3 regions of the Sinomonas sp. RB5 genome follow, and region 2 is predicted to be linked to each of the others. Evidence: riboswitches for the same ligand, from Rfam matches in the RefSeq annotation. Region 2 holds a riboswitch; each other region holds the start of a gene.
What was found. Region 2 has a riboswitch for S-adenosylmethionine ahead of ACVWWH_RS14895 (flavin reductase family protein). Riboswitches for the same ligand answer to the same signal wherever they lie in the genome.

Region 1 (5,036 bases), on a different contig from region 2:
CCGTGCAGCTCCGGGCCCGACGGCGGGTGGTAGTCCGGCTTGTGGACGTCGCCGGCGTGCATGATGCGCGAGAGCCGGTGGACCCAGGGGATGCGCGTGTCGAGCTGGTTCCACACGAGCCCGGCGCGGCCGCCCGGACTGAGGAGGCGGGCCGCCTCGCGGGTCGCGGCCGCCGGGTCGAACCAGTGCCAGGCCTGGGCGGCGACCACCACGTCCGTGGAGGCGTCCGGCAGCCCGGTCCGCTCGGCGGGGGCAGCGACGCACGTGACCGAGGGGAGCCTGGCGGCGAGCTGGGCCAGCATGTCCGCGGACGGGTCCACGGCGGTCACGGCGAGGCCGCGGGCCACGAGCAGCTCGGTGAACTTGCCGGTGCCGGCCCCGAGATCGACCGCGGTGCGCGCGCCGTCCGGGACGATCCAGTCGGCCGCCTCCCTCGGGTAGCCGGGGCGGACCCGTTCGTAGTGCTCGCCGCCGGCGGAGAATGCCCCGGCGAGCTCGCGCCGCCGCGCGTCGTCGAATTTCGGCCCGCCGCGTCCCATCAGTTCCTTTCGAGGATTCCGGCTCCCCACTCTACGTCGGGCGCGGCCCCTAGGGCGTGCGGACGACGCCGCTCACTCGCCGAGGCTGCACGGCGCCGCCCCCGCGGTGCCCGGGGTGTTGGGCGCCCAGGCGGGGAACGGCCGGGTGTCCCGGGCAGGGACCCAGCGCCCGGCGTCGACGGCGTAGTCGATGCCCAGCCCGGCCTCGACGAGCTGGCTGACCGCTCCCACGAGCCGCTCGACGTCCTCGAGCCGCGAGCCGACGCCGAAGCTGGCCCGCAGGGAGCCCGCGGGCAGCCCGAGCCGGGTCAGGGCAGGATGGGCGCAGAATCGCCCGTCCCGCACGCCGATGCCGTGCTCTGCGGAGAGGTAGGCGGCCGCGAGGCCCGCGTCGTAGCCGGCAATCGAGAAGTTCACCACCCCGATCGCCGACGGCGCGTCGGCGAAGAGGCGGTGGACGCCGACGCCGTCGATCGCCTCCAGGCCGTCCACGAGCGCGGCGCGCAGCTGCTCCTCGTGGCGGGTCCACGCGACGGGGTCCAGGGCGCCGAGGACCTCGGCGGCGCGGGCGAGCGTCGCCGCGCCGAGGACGTTGGGGGAGCCGGCCTCGTGCCGGGCCGGCCCGGTGGCCCAGGCCACGGACTCGAGGCGGACCTCGCTGACGGCGCCGCCGCCGGCGAGGTGCGGCCGGCCGGCGTCGAGCCAGTCCGGCCGGCCCACGAGCACGCCGCTGCCGAAGGGGGCGTAGAGCTTGTGGCCCGAGAAGGCGACGTAGTCGATGCCCGTCGAGGCTCCGGGGTCCCCGGCCATGTCGATCCGGCGGTGCGGGGCCAGCTGGGCGGCGTCGACGAGGATCCTGGCCCCGTGGGCGTGGGCGAGGGCGGCGAGCTCGGCGAGGGGGAGGACCTCCCCGGTGACGTTGGAGGCCCCGGTCACGGCGAGGAGGCCCACCCCGCCGTGGGCGAGCTCTGCGCCGAGGCGCTCGAGCGTCTCGGCGACCGTGTCCGCGGCGACGACGCTGCGGTGCGCGCGGCCCTGCCAGGGCAGGAGGTTCGCGTGGTGCTCGATGTCCAGGTAGAGGACGTCGAGGCCGGGCGGGACGCAGCCGGCGAGCAGGTTGAGGGAGTCGGTGGTGTTGCGCGTGAACACGACCGCGTCGTCCGGCCTCGCCCCGACGAAGGCGCGCACGGTTCCGCGCGCGTTCTCGTAGACGCTCGTGCTGATCTGCGAGGCGTAGCCGGCGCCGCGGTGCACGCTCGCGTAGAAGGGCAGCACCTCGGTGAGGTGGTCGGCGACCTCGGCCAGCGCCGGGGCCGAGGCCGCGTAGTCGAGATTGGCGTACCGGACGCTCCCGCCGGTCACGAGCGGCGCGGCGAGGTCGGCGCCGACGACGGCGGCGAGTGGCTCGAGCGCGTCGGGGTACCGCGCGCTCAGCTCGGCAGCGTCGGCGGTGGGGGACAGGACAGTGCTCATCGGCGTTCCTCACAGGCGAGGGACCCTCGGGTCCGCGCTTGCCGCATCCGTTCCGGACCGGCCCGGTCGTCACCCGGGGCACCCCGCCGCGTCTGGGAGGGTTGCCGGCCAGCAAACCGGGGTTTCGCGCTGGCACTCGTGACCTTGGCAAAGACCCTAGGGCACGCGGGAGGGCCGCGCACGCCGGGCGGCGCGCAGCGGGTCAGTGTGACGAACGGTGACGGGGCGCGGGCCGGCTGCCGGGGCCCGCGTCAGCCCGGCAGGAGGTCGTCGCGGCCGGGGTTCAGCTTGCCGAGCACCTCGGAGTGCAGGATGCCGTTGGTCGCGAGCGCGTTGCCGCCCCACGGGCCGTCCTGCCCGTCCAGGGAGGTGAAGCGGCCCCCCGCCTCGGTGACGATGGGCACGAGGGCGGCCATGTCGTAGAGGGCGAGTTCGGGCTCTGTGGCGATGTCCACGGCGCCCTCGGCGACGAGGCAGTAGGACCAGAAGTCCCCGTAGGCGCGGGTCCGCCAGACCTCGTCGGTGAGGCCGAGGAAGTCCTCGAGGCTCCCGCGCTCCTTCCAGCCCGAGAGCGAGGAATAGGACAGCGACGCGTCCTGCAGCTTCGAGACGTCGGAGACCTTCAGCCGCGTGGCGGAGGCGAGGGAGCGCCCCGTGTAGGCGCCGGTGCCCTTGGCCGCCCACCACCGCCGGCCGAGGGCCGGGGCGCTCACCACGCCGACCACGATCTCGTCGCCGTCGGCCAGGGCGATCAGGGACGCCCACACGGGCACGCCGCGGACGAAGTTCTTGGTGCCGTCGATCGGGTCGATGATCCAGCGGCGGGAACCGTGGCCCGTGGTCCCGAACTCCTCGCCCACCACCGCGTCGCGGGGCCGGGAGCGGGAGAGCTGCCCGCGGATCGCCTCCTCGGCGGCGCGGTCGGCGTCGGTGACCGGGGTCAGGTCCGGCTTGGTCTCCACCTTCAGGTCGAGGGCCTTGAACCGCTCCATCGTCTGGGCGTCGACCGAGTCCGCCAGGACGTGGGCGAGGCGGAGGTCGTCGTTGTACGAGGTCTCGGTCACTGAGGTCATGGACCCCACGCTATCCCCTGGGGCGCGCGCCGGCCGCGAGGCACAGCCGAGACGGGAGCACAGCCTAGACGCCGAGTTCCTTCTCGTCCTGCGCTTCCTCCCGCGGGCCGGCCCCGAGGAGGCGGCGCAGCGACGCGAGGCGGGCCGGGCCGGCGTCGCCCGCGTGCCCGCCGGCGACCCACGCGTCGAGGCCGCAGCCCACTGCCGCGGCGTCATGCCGGCAGCCGCGTTCGCATGCCTCGATGCCCGGCTCGAGGTCGGCGAAGGCGTGCAGGATCCGGTCGGGGTCCACGTGGGCGAGCCCGAACGAGCGGATCCCGGGAGTGTCGATGATCCAGCTGCCCGACGGGGCGTCGGCGAGGCGCAGCGCGAGCGCCGAGGAGGAGGTGTGCCGGCCGCGCCCGGTCACCGCGTTGACCCCGCCGGTGGCGCGGTCGGCGCCGGTGAGCGCGTTGACCATGGTGGACTTGCCCACGCCCGAGTGGCCGAGCAGTACCGTCACGTGGCCCTCGAGCTGGGCGCGGAGCCGCTCCACGGCCTCGTCGTCGAGCCGGGCCGAGGCGCCGTCTTCGGTTTGGGCGCCCTCTGCGGGCTCCTCGGCGGTGCGGCTCACGACGACGGTGAGGGGCAGGAGCCGGTAGTTGGCCAGGAGCGCGGCCGGATCCTTCAGGTCCGCCTTCGTCACGAGCAGCAGTGGCTCAATCCCGGCATCGTAGGCCGCGACGAGGGCCCGGTCGATGAAGCCGGTGCGGGGCTCGGGGTTGGCAGCGGCGACCACGATCACGAGCTGGTCCGCGTTCGCGACGACGACCCGCTCGTCCGGGTCCGTGTCGTCGGCGCTGCGCCGCAGGACGGTCGAGCGCTCCTCGATGCGGACGAGCCGTGCGAGGGTGTCGGGCCGGCCGCTGACGTCGCCCACCAGGCCCACGAAGTCGCCGGGCACCACGGGCGTGCGGCGCAGTTCCCGGGCCCGTGCGGCGATCACCACCCGCTCCTGGGGCGTGTCCTCGTCGAGGACCGCCGTGTAGCGCCCGCGGTCCACCGTGACGATGCGGCCCACGACGGCGTCCTCGTGGCTCGGCCGGTCCTTGGTGCGCGGACGGCTGCCACGCTTGTTCGGGCGGACGCGGACGTCGCTCTCGTCCCACTCGCGCTGCCCCATGCTAGGAGCCGGCTCCCGCCTGCGCGTGCTGGCCCAGCATGCGCGCCCACATCTGGGGGAACTCCGGCATGGTCTTGGACGTCGTGGCGATGTCCTCGACCTCGACCCCGGGGACGGCGAGCCCCAGGATGGCGCCGGCGGTGGCCATGCGGTGGTCGGCGTAGGAGCGGACCACGCCGCCGTGCAGCGGGGCGGGCCGGATCACGAGGCCGTCGTCGGTCTCCTCGGCGTCCCCTCCGAGCCGGGTGATCTCGGCGACGAGCGCCGCGAGCCGGTCCGTCTCGTGCCCGCGAAGGTGCGCGATGCCGGTGAGCCGCGAGGGCGAGTCGGCGAGCGCGCACAGCGCCGCGACCGTCGGGGCGAGCTCGCTCGTGTCGGCCAGGTCCGCTCCGGTGATGCGCTCCCCGCCGCGGACGGTGAGGGTGCCGGCGTCGAGGGTCACCTCGGCTCCGAGGCGGGGGAGGATCTCGCGCCAGGCGTCGCCGACCTGGGTGGTGTGCTCGGGCCAGTTGGGGACGCGGACGGTGCCCCGGGTGGCGAGGGCCGCGGCGAGGAACGGGCCCGCGTTGGAGAGGTCCTGCTCGATCCGGACATCGAAGGCCCGGATGGGGCCGGGCCAGACGACCCAGTGGTGGGGGGCCGTGTCGTCGACCTCCACCCCGACGCCGCGCAGGACCTCGACGGTCATCGAGATGTGGTCGAGGCTCGGCACCGGGCCGCCGACGTGCTCGAGGTGGAGCCCGTCGGTGAAGCGGGCGCCCGCGAGCAGGAGCGCGGAGACGAACTGGC
Region 2 (5,036 bases):
GCCGCGCACGACGGCGCCCGGCGGCTCCCGCTCGACGTCGCCGCCCTCGCCCTCGCGGCGTGCTCCGGCATCCCCCCTGCCCAGCTCACGCGCGAGTTCACGCACGCCTACGGAGCGTCGCCGGAGGAGTGCGCCTCTGCCGGGGGCTCTGAGGAGCCCCTCCCTCCGGATGTCCCTGGCCTCCGCGGCCTCCGCGGCCTCCGCGGCGAGGAAATGCCCTGCGCTTCGGTCATTGCCCCGGCCTTCAACGCAGGGCTGTGACCGAAGCGCAGGGCATATGGGGGTGCCCGCGGATCCGGGGTCTGCTCAGGGTGAACCCTGAGGACGTGCACGGGGCCGGCCGCCCATAATGGGACGGTGACCACCCCCGGCAATGCCCCTCGGCGGAATCCCTACCGGGACCCCAGCGCCTACTGGCCCGACGGGGTCCAGCCCGGTGCGGCCGCGTCCGGCCGCGGGCTGGATGGCCTCCTGCCGGACGGCACCCGCCGCGGCGAGATCGTCCGCGCGGGAGGGGGCCCGGCGTCGCCCGCCAGCGCCGGGCAGCCGCGAGGGGGCGAGCGCAGGCCGCCCAAACCCGTCTCGCGGCTCGCGACCGGTCTGGGCGGGGTGGCGCTCGGCTTCGGCATCCTGGCCCTGACCCTGGGCGCCGTGCCCTGGATCGGCGCCTTCCTCGCTGCAGGGCCCCTCCTCGGCTCCGCGTTCGCCGCGTGGGGCTCGTTCGCCCGGTCGAAGGTGCGGGCGGCGCGGGTCTCGGCGATGGCGGTCGCGGGCGTCGCGCTGAGTGCGCTGCACGTGATCCTGCTGTTCGTGCGCTGATCCACCGTCGCGGCGGGTCAGTCGTCGCTGCGGGCCTCGCGCCGGCGGGCGCTGAGCAGCTCGACCTCCGGGCGGCCGGCGACGAGGCGTTCGACGGCGTCGAGCACCTCCACCGCGTGAGCCCTGTCCGCGCTGACGATGCCGACGCCGATGCGCGCGCGGCGGTGCAGGTCCATGTCCCCGACCTCGGCCGCCGAGACGTCGAACCGTCGGCGCAGCTCCGCGACGATCGGCCGGACCACTGAGCGTTTCTCCTTGAGGGAGTGCACATCGCCGAGGAGCAGGTCGAACTCGATCCAGGCAATCCACATGCGCCCATTCACTCACGGAGGGATGTCAGTACCTAGGCCCCGCGTCGGCTGAGAGGTGACCCCGGGTCTGTCGAGAGGTGACCCCGGGTCTGTCGAGAGGTGACCCCGCGTCGGCTGAGAGGTGACCCCGCGTCGGGGCGGGGAAGGGCGAGGGGGCGGGCGGGGACTCAGAGCGCGCCGAGGCGGGCCAGGCGGCGCCGGGCGGCGGCCTCGCTCGGCGCCATCGGGCCCAGCGCCCGGCCGATGACGGCGAGCGTCGCCTTCGCGGCCCCCGCCAGCGGCAGCGGCACGGGCCCGAGCCGCGGACGCGAGAGCCCCAGGAGCTCCAGATGCCGTGGCGGAAGCGTGTCGAGGACCGCGCCGAAGAGCAGCGCGTAGCCGGGCTTGAGGAGCGGGTCCAGCGGCGGGCGCCGGATGAAGGCGACCACCTCGTCGACGCGGGGGCCGCCGGAGAGCTGCCCCGCGGCGTCGTACGCCCGGATGCGCTCCGCGAGGTCAGCCTCGGTGCGGGGCGGGTCCGCGACGCCCATGAGCTCGCCGGCCGTGGCCCACTCGGCCACGTAGCGGTCGGCGCCGCCGGGAACCGGGCCGTGGAAGGCCTCGTAGCTGCGCAGGAACGCGTCGGTGAACGCGATGTGCACCCACTCGGCGAGGGCCGGATCGTTCGCGGAGTACTGCTCGTGCGCGCCGCCCGGCGAGACGTAGGTGCCGGTCACCGGCACGTGCACGCCGCGCACCCACGCGCAGGCCGCGCGGGCGGCCGCGGTGTCGCCGTAGGTGACCGTGAAGATCCAGCGGATGGTCCCGGCCAGGCGGCCGAGGGGGTCCGCGCGGTAGTTGGAGTGGTCCACCACCCCCGCCAGCACGCCGGGGTGGAGCGCCTGGGTGAGGAGCGCGCGGATTCCGGCGGCGATCGTGGACATGGAGCCGTGCACCGCCCAGACGGCGGAGTCGGGCGGGAAGAAGCCCGCGTCGTCGCCGCCCTCGAGGGCCGTCTCCCACGCGGGGATGGTCTCGGACTCGCCGGCGAACGTCAGGCGGAGCCGCTTCCGCAGCGGCCCGAGCATGTCAGGGGACACCCCTCCAGAGTACGTCGGGTCCAGAGTTACGTCGGGCGCACGGAGCATGCCGGGGCCCCCTCCGTTGAGGCGGAGCCGGGGCCCCGGCAGCGTGGCTGTGCGCCAGTAGGTCTACTTTGCCCAGTACACGTGGTTGGTGAGGGGGCGGAAGTCGTCCTGGCCCGAGATGCTGACAACCTCGCCGATCAGGATGACGTGGTCCCCCGCGTCCACCCGCTGCCAGAGGCGACACTCAACACGCGGGACGTCGGGGGCCACGACGGGCGAGCCCACCACGCCGGGCTCCCAGTCCAGCCCGGCGAACTTGTCCGTCCCCTTCGCCGCGAACCGCTGCACGAGGTCCCGCCGGGACTCGGAGAGGATGTGCACGGCGTAGTTGTCGGTGTTGATCCATGTCGCAAACGAGCTCGACGACTTGTCCACCGCCCACGAGACGAGCGCCGGATCCAGGCTGATCGACGTGAACGAATTGCTCACGAGGCCCGCGAGGGTGCCGCCGTCCGAGGTGGTGATGACGGCGATCCCCGTGGCCCAGCACCCCATGGCCCGGCGCAGGTCGGCACCGGTCACGAGGTCGAGCGGGGTGGCAGTCATGAGTCCTCCAGCGAAACGGCCGGACGCCCGCGGTTCCGGGCGCCGTACTTGCCGCGGATGGCCACCGCGGCCGGATCCTCATCTGGGGCACCCCACTACGGGAGAGGGTTGCCGCCCGGCCAGCCAGAGCTTCGCACCGGGACTCTTGATCCTGCCTTCCACCCTACGAAAAGCGTCTCCGAGGCGTCCACCGTCCAGCCGTGGCCTGGGACACAGAAGGTCACATTGAACTTTGTTACGCGACCCTGCACGCCTTTTTTGGCCGGTTTGCATCCGGCGCGCAACAGTGAGGTGACCATCCCGAGCGGCCGAGAGATCTGGCTCCGTGACGCCGCAGCAACCATGGCCCTCTGCACAGGACCACCCTCTGCGCAGAACCACAGGTGCTACCGCCAGAACCGATGGAGAGAGAGCCATGACGTCTGTCCTCGAACCCCCCACGACCGCCACCAGCCAGCTCGATCCCGAGCGGATCGCCTTCTGGGAGGACGCCGCGCGGCGCCTGACGTGGGCCGAGCCGTGGGACGCCGCCCACACGTGGATCCCCGCGGACCCCTCCACCGACACACCGCCCGTGATCCGCTGGTTCGAAGGTGGGCGCCTGAACGCGGCCGTGAACTGCGCCGACCGCCACGTCGCCGCCGGGCGCGGGGACAAGGTGGCCCTGCACTTCGAGGGCGAGCCGGGCGACCGCGTCACCGTCACGTACGCCGACCTGCAGCGCCGGGTCTCCCAGGCCGCGAACGCCCTGCTCGCGCTCGGGATCGGCCAGGGCGACCGCGTGGTGATCTACCTGCCCGTGCTGGTCGAGACCGTGGTCATCACGCTCGCATGCGCCCGGATCGGCGCGGTGCACTCGCTCGTGTTCGGCGGCTTCTCGGCCGAGGCGCTGCGCTTCCGCGTCGAGGACACGGGGGCCAAGCTGCTCGTCACCACGGACGGCCAGTACCGCCGCGGCAAGGCCGTGCCGGTGAAGGAGAACGCCGACGCCGCGGTGCGCGGCGGAGCGGCCGGCGGGGACAACGCCGTCGACCACGTCCTGGTGATCCGCCGGACGGGCTCGGAGATCGCGTGGACGCCGGGCCGCGACGTGTGGTGGCACGAGCTCGTCGACGCTCAGCCCGAGGTCCACGAGGCCGAGGCGTTCGAGGCCGAGACGCCGCTGTTCATCATGTACACCTCCGGCACCACGGGGAAGCCCAAGGGCCTGGTCCACACGACCGGCGGCTACCTCACCCAGGCGTCCTGGAGCCACGAGTACCTGTTCTCCCACCCCGACCCGGCACTGCGGGACGCGGACGTGCACTGGTGCACCGCGGACCTCGCCTGGGTCACGGCGCACACGTACGAGATCTACGGGCCGCTCTCCAACGGCGTCACGCAGGTGATCTTCGAGGGCACCCCGAACACGCCGCATCCGGGCCGGCACTTCGAGATCATCCAGCGCTACGGGGTGACGAGCTACTACACCGCGCCCACGCTCGTGCGCTCGCTCATGGGCTGGTTCCCGGAGGGAGTGCCCGCGGAGTACGACTTCTCCTCGGTCCGGGTGTGCGGCACCGTCGGGGAGGCCGTGAACCCGGAGGCGTGGCGGTGGCTTCGCTCGAACATCGGGCGCGGCGAGGTGCCGATGGTGGACACGTGGTGGCAGTCGGAGACCGGCGCGACCGTGCTCTCGCCGCGGCAGGCCGACGCTGCGTTCAAGCCCGGGTGTGCCACCAGGGCGCTGCCCGGGCTCGCCACGGCGATCGTGGACGACGACGGCGCCCGGGTCGCGCCGGGCGTGCAGGGGAACATCGTGGTCACCGCGACCGGCCCCGCGATGGCGCGGACGGTCTGGGGCAACCCGCAGCGCTACCTGGACTCCTACTGGCGCAAGTACGCCGAGCAGGGCTGGTTCCTCGCCGGCGACGGCGCGAAGTACGACGCCGACGGCGACACCTGGATCCTGGGCCGCACCGACGACGTCCTCAACATCTCCGGCCACCGGCTCTCCACGATCGAGATCGAGTCGGCCCTCGTCTCGCACCCGGCCGTGGTCGAAGCCGGCGTCTGCCCGGTGGCGGATGCGGTGACGGGGCACGCGGCGGCGGCCTTCGTCGTCGTGAACCCGGAGGCCGTCGCCGCGGTGGAGCGGCGCGGGGACCTCGCGGCGGAGCTCCGCGCGCATGTTGCGCGGGAGATCGGGCCGATCGCGAAACCGCGCGAGATCGTCGTGGTGCCGGACGTGCCC
Region 3 (5,036 bases), on a different contig from region 2:
CGCCTACCTCGGCGGCCTCGTGGCCCAGCCGATCCTCGGCAACTACAGCCTGAGCCTCGACATGGCGAGCTGGGACGTCCAGCGGATCATGCTCCTCAGCGCGGCCTACGTGTCCGCGGTGGCCCTCATGGGGCTCTCCCTCGGCGCACTCCTGCGCAACTCCGCCGGGGCGATCGTCACGCTTGTGGCCGTGCTGTTCGTGCTCCCGATCATCTTCCAGCTCATTCCGAACGACTTCTTCAAGGAGGCACGCAAGTACCTCCCCACCAACGCGTTCCAGTCCATGCTCGAGGCAGGGTCCAGCCAGCCCCTGGACTCCTCGCTCCTCGAGCCGTGGCAGGGCACGCTGGTCATCGCCGCCTACGTGGTGGTGCTCCTCTTCGCCGCCTTCACCACGCTCAAGCAGCGGGACGTGTAGGAGGACCGTGCACGCTCCCGGCGCGCAGGCGCTCGCCCTCGCGGTCCCGCCACGGCGGGGCCGCGTCCGCGCGTACCTGGCCGACCGTCCCGTGGCGATGGACTGGATCGTCGTCGCCGCGGCCGTGTTCCTCGCGGGGCCGCTCTTCGCCGAGTACGTCCTGCATGGCAACTGGTGGCGGTTGGCCCTGCTGGCCGTCCAGCAGGCGGCCCTGCTGGGGCGGCGCCGGTCCCCGTGGGCCGTGCTGGTGGTGACCGTGGCGATCGACGCCGCCCTGCTCTACCAGTCGCCGAACAGCTCGGTCATGAGCGCGGCGGTCTTCTTCGCGCTCTACGCCGTGGCCGTCTCCGCCCCGGCGCTCGTCGCCTTCGGCGCATCCGTGCTCGCCTCGGTCCCGGCCTCCGTGTACTACGCCTTCGTCTACAGCCCCCGCGGACCCGCCGTCCCGGAGAACGCCCGCTACGTGGGCCTGGTCGCCGCGGTCTCCGTGCTGCTCATGGACGTCCTCGCCGCTGGGCTCGGAGCCTGGGTCCGCGGCACCCGCGAGCACCAGGCCGAGATCCGGGCCTGGGCCCTGCGCAGGGCCGAGCTGGCCTCCGTCCAGGAGCGCAACCGGATCGCCCGGGAGATGCACGACGTCGTCGCGCACTCGCTCACGGTCATGGTCGCCCTCAGCGACGGCGCCGCGAAGATCGCCGCGAAGGACCCGGACAGGGCCCAGGAGGTCCTCGGCGAGCTGTCCCGCACCGGGCGCACCGCCCTGGCGGACATGCGCCGCGTCCTCGGGGTCCTCCGCGAGCCGGCATCGGAGGCGAGCCTCGCGCCCGCCCCCGGCACCGAGAGCCTGCAGTCGCTCGTGGCCGGGTTCCGGACGGCGGGGCTGCCCGCCGTCCTCACACTCACCGGGGCCGCCCCGCCCGCGGACCCCGCCTTCCAGCTCGCCGTCTACCGGATCGTCCAGGAGTCCCTGACCAACGCGCTCCGGTACGGGCGCGGGGTCTCCCGCGTCGAGGTCGAGCTGGCACGCGAGGGCAGCACCGTGCGGGTCCGGATCGAGAACGACGGCGCGGCGGCCGACGGCGCGCAGCCTCGCCTCGGGACGGGCGGCGGCATCGCCGGGATGCGTGAGCGGGCCGCCCTCTACGGCGGCACCCTCCGCGCGGGCCCGCGGGCCGGGGGAGGATGGGTCGTGGAGACCGAGCTGCAGGTGGACGAGCAGCACTGGGCGGAGGGGGACGCATGAGCGAGACGGAGCACCACCACGGCGAGGGGCCCTTGAGGCTCCTGCTCGTCGACGACCAGCCGCTGCTTCGGATGGGCTTCCGGCTCGTCCTCGAGTCCGAGGACGGGATCGAGGTGGTCGGCGAGGCCGGCAACGGCGCCGAGGCCGTGAAGCTGACCGAGTCGCTGCGCCCCGACGTGGTGCTCATGGACGTGCGGATGCCGGTCATGGACGGCATCGAGGCCACACGGCGCATCGCCGCCGCCCACAGCCCTGCCCGGGTCATCATCCTGACCACCTTCGATCTCGACGAGTACGCGTTCTCCGGCCTCCAGGCCGGCGCCTCGGCGTTCCTGCTCAAGGATGTGGCGCCCGCCGAACTCGTCCAGGCCGTGCGGCTCGTGGCCAGCGGGGACGCCGTCGTGAGTCCCCGCGTGACCCAGCGGCTCCTCGAGACCTACGTCCGCAGCGCCGGCGCGCCCGCCCGGGGCAACGGCGGCGCCGCCCCGGACCCCCTGCTCAAGGAGCTGACGCCGCGCGAGCTCGAGGTCCTGCGGGCCATCTGCGAGGGCCTGAGCAACGCGGAGATCGCGCACCGGTTCTTCCTCTCCGAGGCCACCGTGAAGAGCCACGTGCGCCGGATCCTGACCAAGCTGCACCTGCGCGACCGGGTGCAGGCGGTCGTGTACGGGTACGAGACGGGGCTCATCATCCCGAGCAACCCCGACTACTGAGCCCCCTCCGTCTGGAAGTCACCTCCTGAAGGTCACCTCCTGAGAGTCACGTCCTGGAAGTCAGGTCCAGCGGGTCGCTCCCGCAGGAGCTGACCTTCAGGAGGTGACCTTCAGGAGCTGACCTTCAGGAGGCGGGGCGGGGCGAGTGTGAACCTCCGTGACGGGTGCGTTTCGTCAGGCGGGGCGCCCACCGGCAGACTGGGCGAAGAATCAAGAGTTCCGGCATCAAGCCCTGGCTTGCCGGACGGCAACCCTCCGGCTGTAGTGGGGTGCCCCAGGTGAGGATTCGACGGCGCGCGGGCCCCCGGCGCCGTAAGTATGGCGCCTGAGCGAGCCTCGCGCCGCGACCCGAAGAGGACCTGTATGGCCACCCTCCTGAGAACCGAGCCGGGACTCGGCACCGCCCTGCGCGCCAAGCGCCGCATCCTCGCCTCGGCGTTCGTCGGCACCACCATCGAGTGGTACGACTTCTACCTCTACGGCACGGCCTCGGCCCTCGTGTTCAACAAGCAGTTCTTCCCCGACGCGAGCCCGCTCGTGGGCGTCCTGGCCTCGTTCGCCACCTACGCGGTCGGGTTCATCGCGCGGCCCCTCGGCGGCGTCATCTCCGGCCACCTCGGGGACCGGATCGGCCGCAAGGCCCTGCTCGTGGCCTCCCTGCTGACCATGGGCATCGCCTCCACCCTCATCGGCGTCCTGCCGAACTATGCCTCCATCGGCATCCTCGCCGTGGTGGGACTCGTGGGACTCCGGCTCATCCAGGGCCTCTCCGCCGGCGCCGAGTGGGGCGGCTCCGCGCTGCTCTCCGTCGAGCACGCCCCGGCCGGCCGGCGCGGACTCTTCGGCTCGTTCACGCAGGTGGGCTCGGCGGCCGGCATGCTCCTGGCCACCGGCGCGTACGCGCTCACGCAGGGGTTCCTCACCCCTGAGCAGTTCCAGTCGTTCGGGTGGCGGCTGCCGTTCCTCCTCTCCGGCGTCCTCGTCCTGATCGGCCTGTGGATCCGCCTGGGCGTGACCGACGCAGAGGAGTTCACGGCGGTCAAGGATGCCGCGCGCACCGTGGCCCGGCCCGTGGCGCGCGTGCTGCGCGAGCACCCGCGCGGAATCCTCGTGACCATCGGCATGCGGCTCGTCCAGCCCGCCATCTACACGCTCATGACCGTGTACATCCTCGGGTACCTCAAGGACCGCCGCCACGACACCACCTCGGGCCTGGCCGCGATCCTCATCGTCTCCGCCATCGGGCTGCTCTCGGGTCCGTTCTGGGGCTGGCTCTCCGACCGGATCGGGCGCCGGCGCATCGCCGTCGCGGCCTCCGTGGGCGTGGTGGTGCTCATCTGGCCGTTCTTCTGGTTCCTCGACCATGGAAGCCTGGCCTTCCTCCCGCTCGTGCTCCTCGTCGGGATGAACATCCTCCATGACGCGATCTACGGCCCCCAGGCCGCTTGGTTCGCCGAGCAGTTCCCCACCGAGCTGCGCTATTCGGGAGTCTCGTTCGGCTACCAGGTCGGCACCGTGCTCTCCGCGGCGGTCACCCCGCTCGTCGCCGCGGCCCTGCTCCAGGCCGGGGGCGGGGCGCCGTGGCTCGTGTGCGGCTGGTTCGCCGTGCTCGGCGTCCTCACCACGGCGGCGGCCCTCGCCGCCAAGGACCCGGTCGGCCTCCGCGCCGCCCAGCCGGCCACCGCGGAGGGCGGAGCGGGCGCCTGAGGCGCCGCCCGCCGTCGTCCGCCCCCCCCAAGTCCCCGCCCACGGAACCCGAATCCGGAAGGAACCCCGTGACCAAGCCCCTGCTGCTGAACGCGTTCGAGATGCTCGTGCCGGTGCACCAGTCGCCGGGCCTGTGGCGACACCCCGACTCGCAGGCCCACCGCTTCGCGGAGCTGGGCTACTGGACCGGGCTCGCCAAGGCCCTCGAGGACGGCGGCTTCCACGGGATCTTCTTCGCGGACGTGCTCGGCCAGTACGACGTCTACGGCGGCAGCGCCGACGCGGCCGTCCGCGGCGGGGTCCAGTACCCGGCCCTCGACCCGCTGCTGATCGTGTCCGCCCTCGCGGCGGCCACCGAGCGGCTCGGCTTCGGCGTCACCGCCTCCGTCACCTACGACCACCCCTACCTCCTGGCCCGCCGGTTCGGCACGCTGGACCACCTCACGGGCGGCCGGCTCGCGTGGAACATCGTCACCTCCTACCAGGAGTCGGCCGCGCGGAACCTCGGCCTCGACACCCAGGTGCCGCACGATGAGCGCTACGATCGCGCCGAGGAATTCATGGACGTGGTCTACAAGCTGTGGGAGGGCTCGGTGGACGACGGCGCGCTGGTCGCCGACGCCGCCGCGAACCTCTTCGCGGACCCCGCCGGGGTCCGCGGGATCGCGCACGACGGCGACGCCTACCGGGTGCCCGGCCCCGCCTTGGTCGGACCCTCCCCGCAGCGGACCCCCCTGCTCTTCCAGGCCGGCGCCTCGGCCCGCGGCAAGGCCTTCGCCGCGAAGCATGCCGAGGCCGTGTTCTTCTCCAGCTCCACGCCCGCGCAGGCGAAGAAGTTCACCGACGGGCTCAGGGCGGAACTCGCCGCCGCCGGCCGCGCGCCGGACTCCGTGAAGGCGTTCAACCTCGCGACCGTGATCGTGGCCGAGACGGACGAGGCCGCCGCCGCGAAGCT

Region 1: it holds a riboswitch for S-adenosylmethionine, as region 2 does, so the genes downstream of both, ACVWWH_RS13755 (aminotransferase class V-fold PLP-dependent enzyme) here and ACVWWH_RS14895 (flavin reductase family protein) in region 2, are expected to answer to the same signal.
Region 3: it holds a riboswitch for S-adenosylmethionine, as region 2 does, so the genes downstream of both, ACVWWH_RS11515 (MFS transporter) here and ACVWWH_RS14895 (flavin reductase family protein) in region 2, are expected to answer to the same signal.

What each region holds. Positions count from the first base shown of each region.
Region 1 is NZ_JBSSGJ010000011.1:120,273-125,308, reverse strand. Features, by position in the region: gene ACVWWH_RS13760 (class I SAM-dependent methyltransferase) at 1-539, opposite strand, end outside; gene ACVWWH_RS13755 (aminotransferase class V-fold PLP-dependent enzyme) at 612-2,012, opposite strand; SAM riboswitch class IV at 2,042-2,156, opposite strand; gene hisN (histidinol-phosphatase) at 2,264-3,085, opposite strand; gene rsgA (ribosome small subunit-dependent GTPase A) at 3,150-4,247, opposite strand; gene aroA (3-phosphoshikimate 1-carboxyvinyltransferase) at 4,249-5,036, opposite strand, start outside.
Region 2 is NZ_JBSSGJ010000013.1:81,846-86,881, forward strand. Features, by position in the region: gene ACVWWH_RS14875 (hypothetical protein) at 1-261, shown strand, start outside; gene ACVWWH_RS14880 (hypothetical protein) at 358-819, shown strand; gene ACVWWH_RS14885 (DUF503 domain-containing protein) at 837-1,130, opposite strand; gene ACVWWH_RS14890 (oxygenase MpaB family protein) at 1,298-2,197, opposite strand; gene ACVWWH_RS14895 (flavin reductase family protein) at 2,321-2,803, opposite strand; SAM riboswitch class IV at 2,843-2,954, opposite strand; SAM riboswitch class I at 3,096-3,211, shown strand; gene acs (acetate--CoA ligase) at 3,219-5,036, shown strand, end outside.
Region 3 is NZ_JBSSGJ010000008.1:176,176-181,211, forward strand. Features, by position in the region: gene ACVWWH_RS11500 (ABC transporter permease) at 1-418, shown strand, start outside; gene ACVWWH_RS11505 (sensor histidine kinase) at 426-1,661, shown strand; gene ACVWWH_RS11510 (response regulator) at 1,658-2,374, shown strand; SAM riboswitch class IV at 2,583-2,699, shown strand; gene ACVWWH_RS11515 (MFS transporter) at 2,738-4,081, shown strand; gene ACVWWH_RS11520 (LLM class flavin-dependent oxidoreductase) at 4,150-5,036, shown strand, end outside.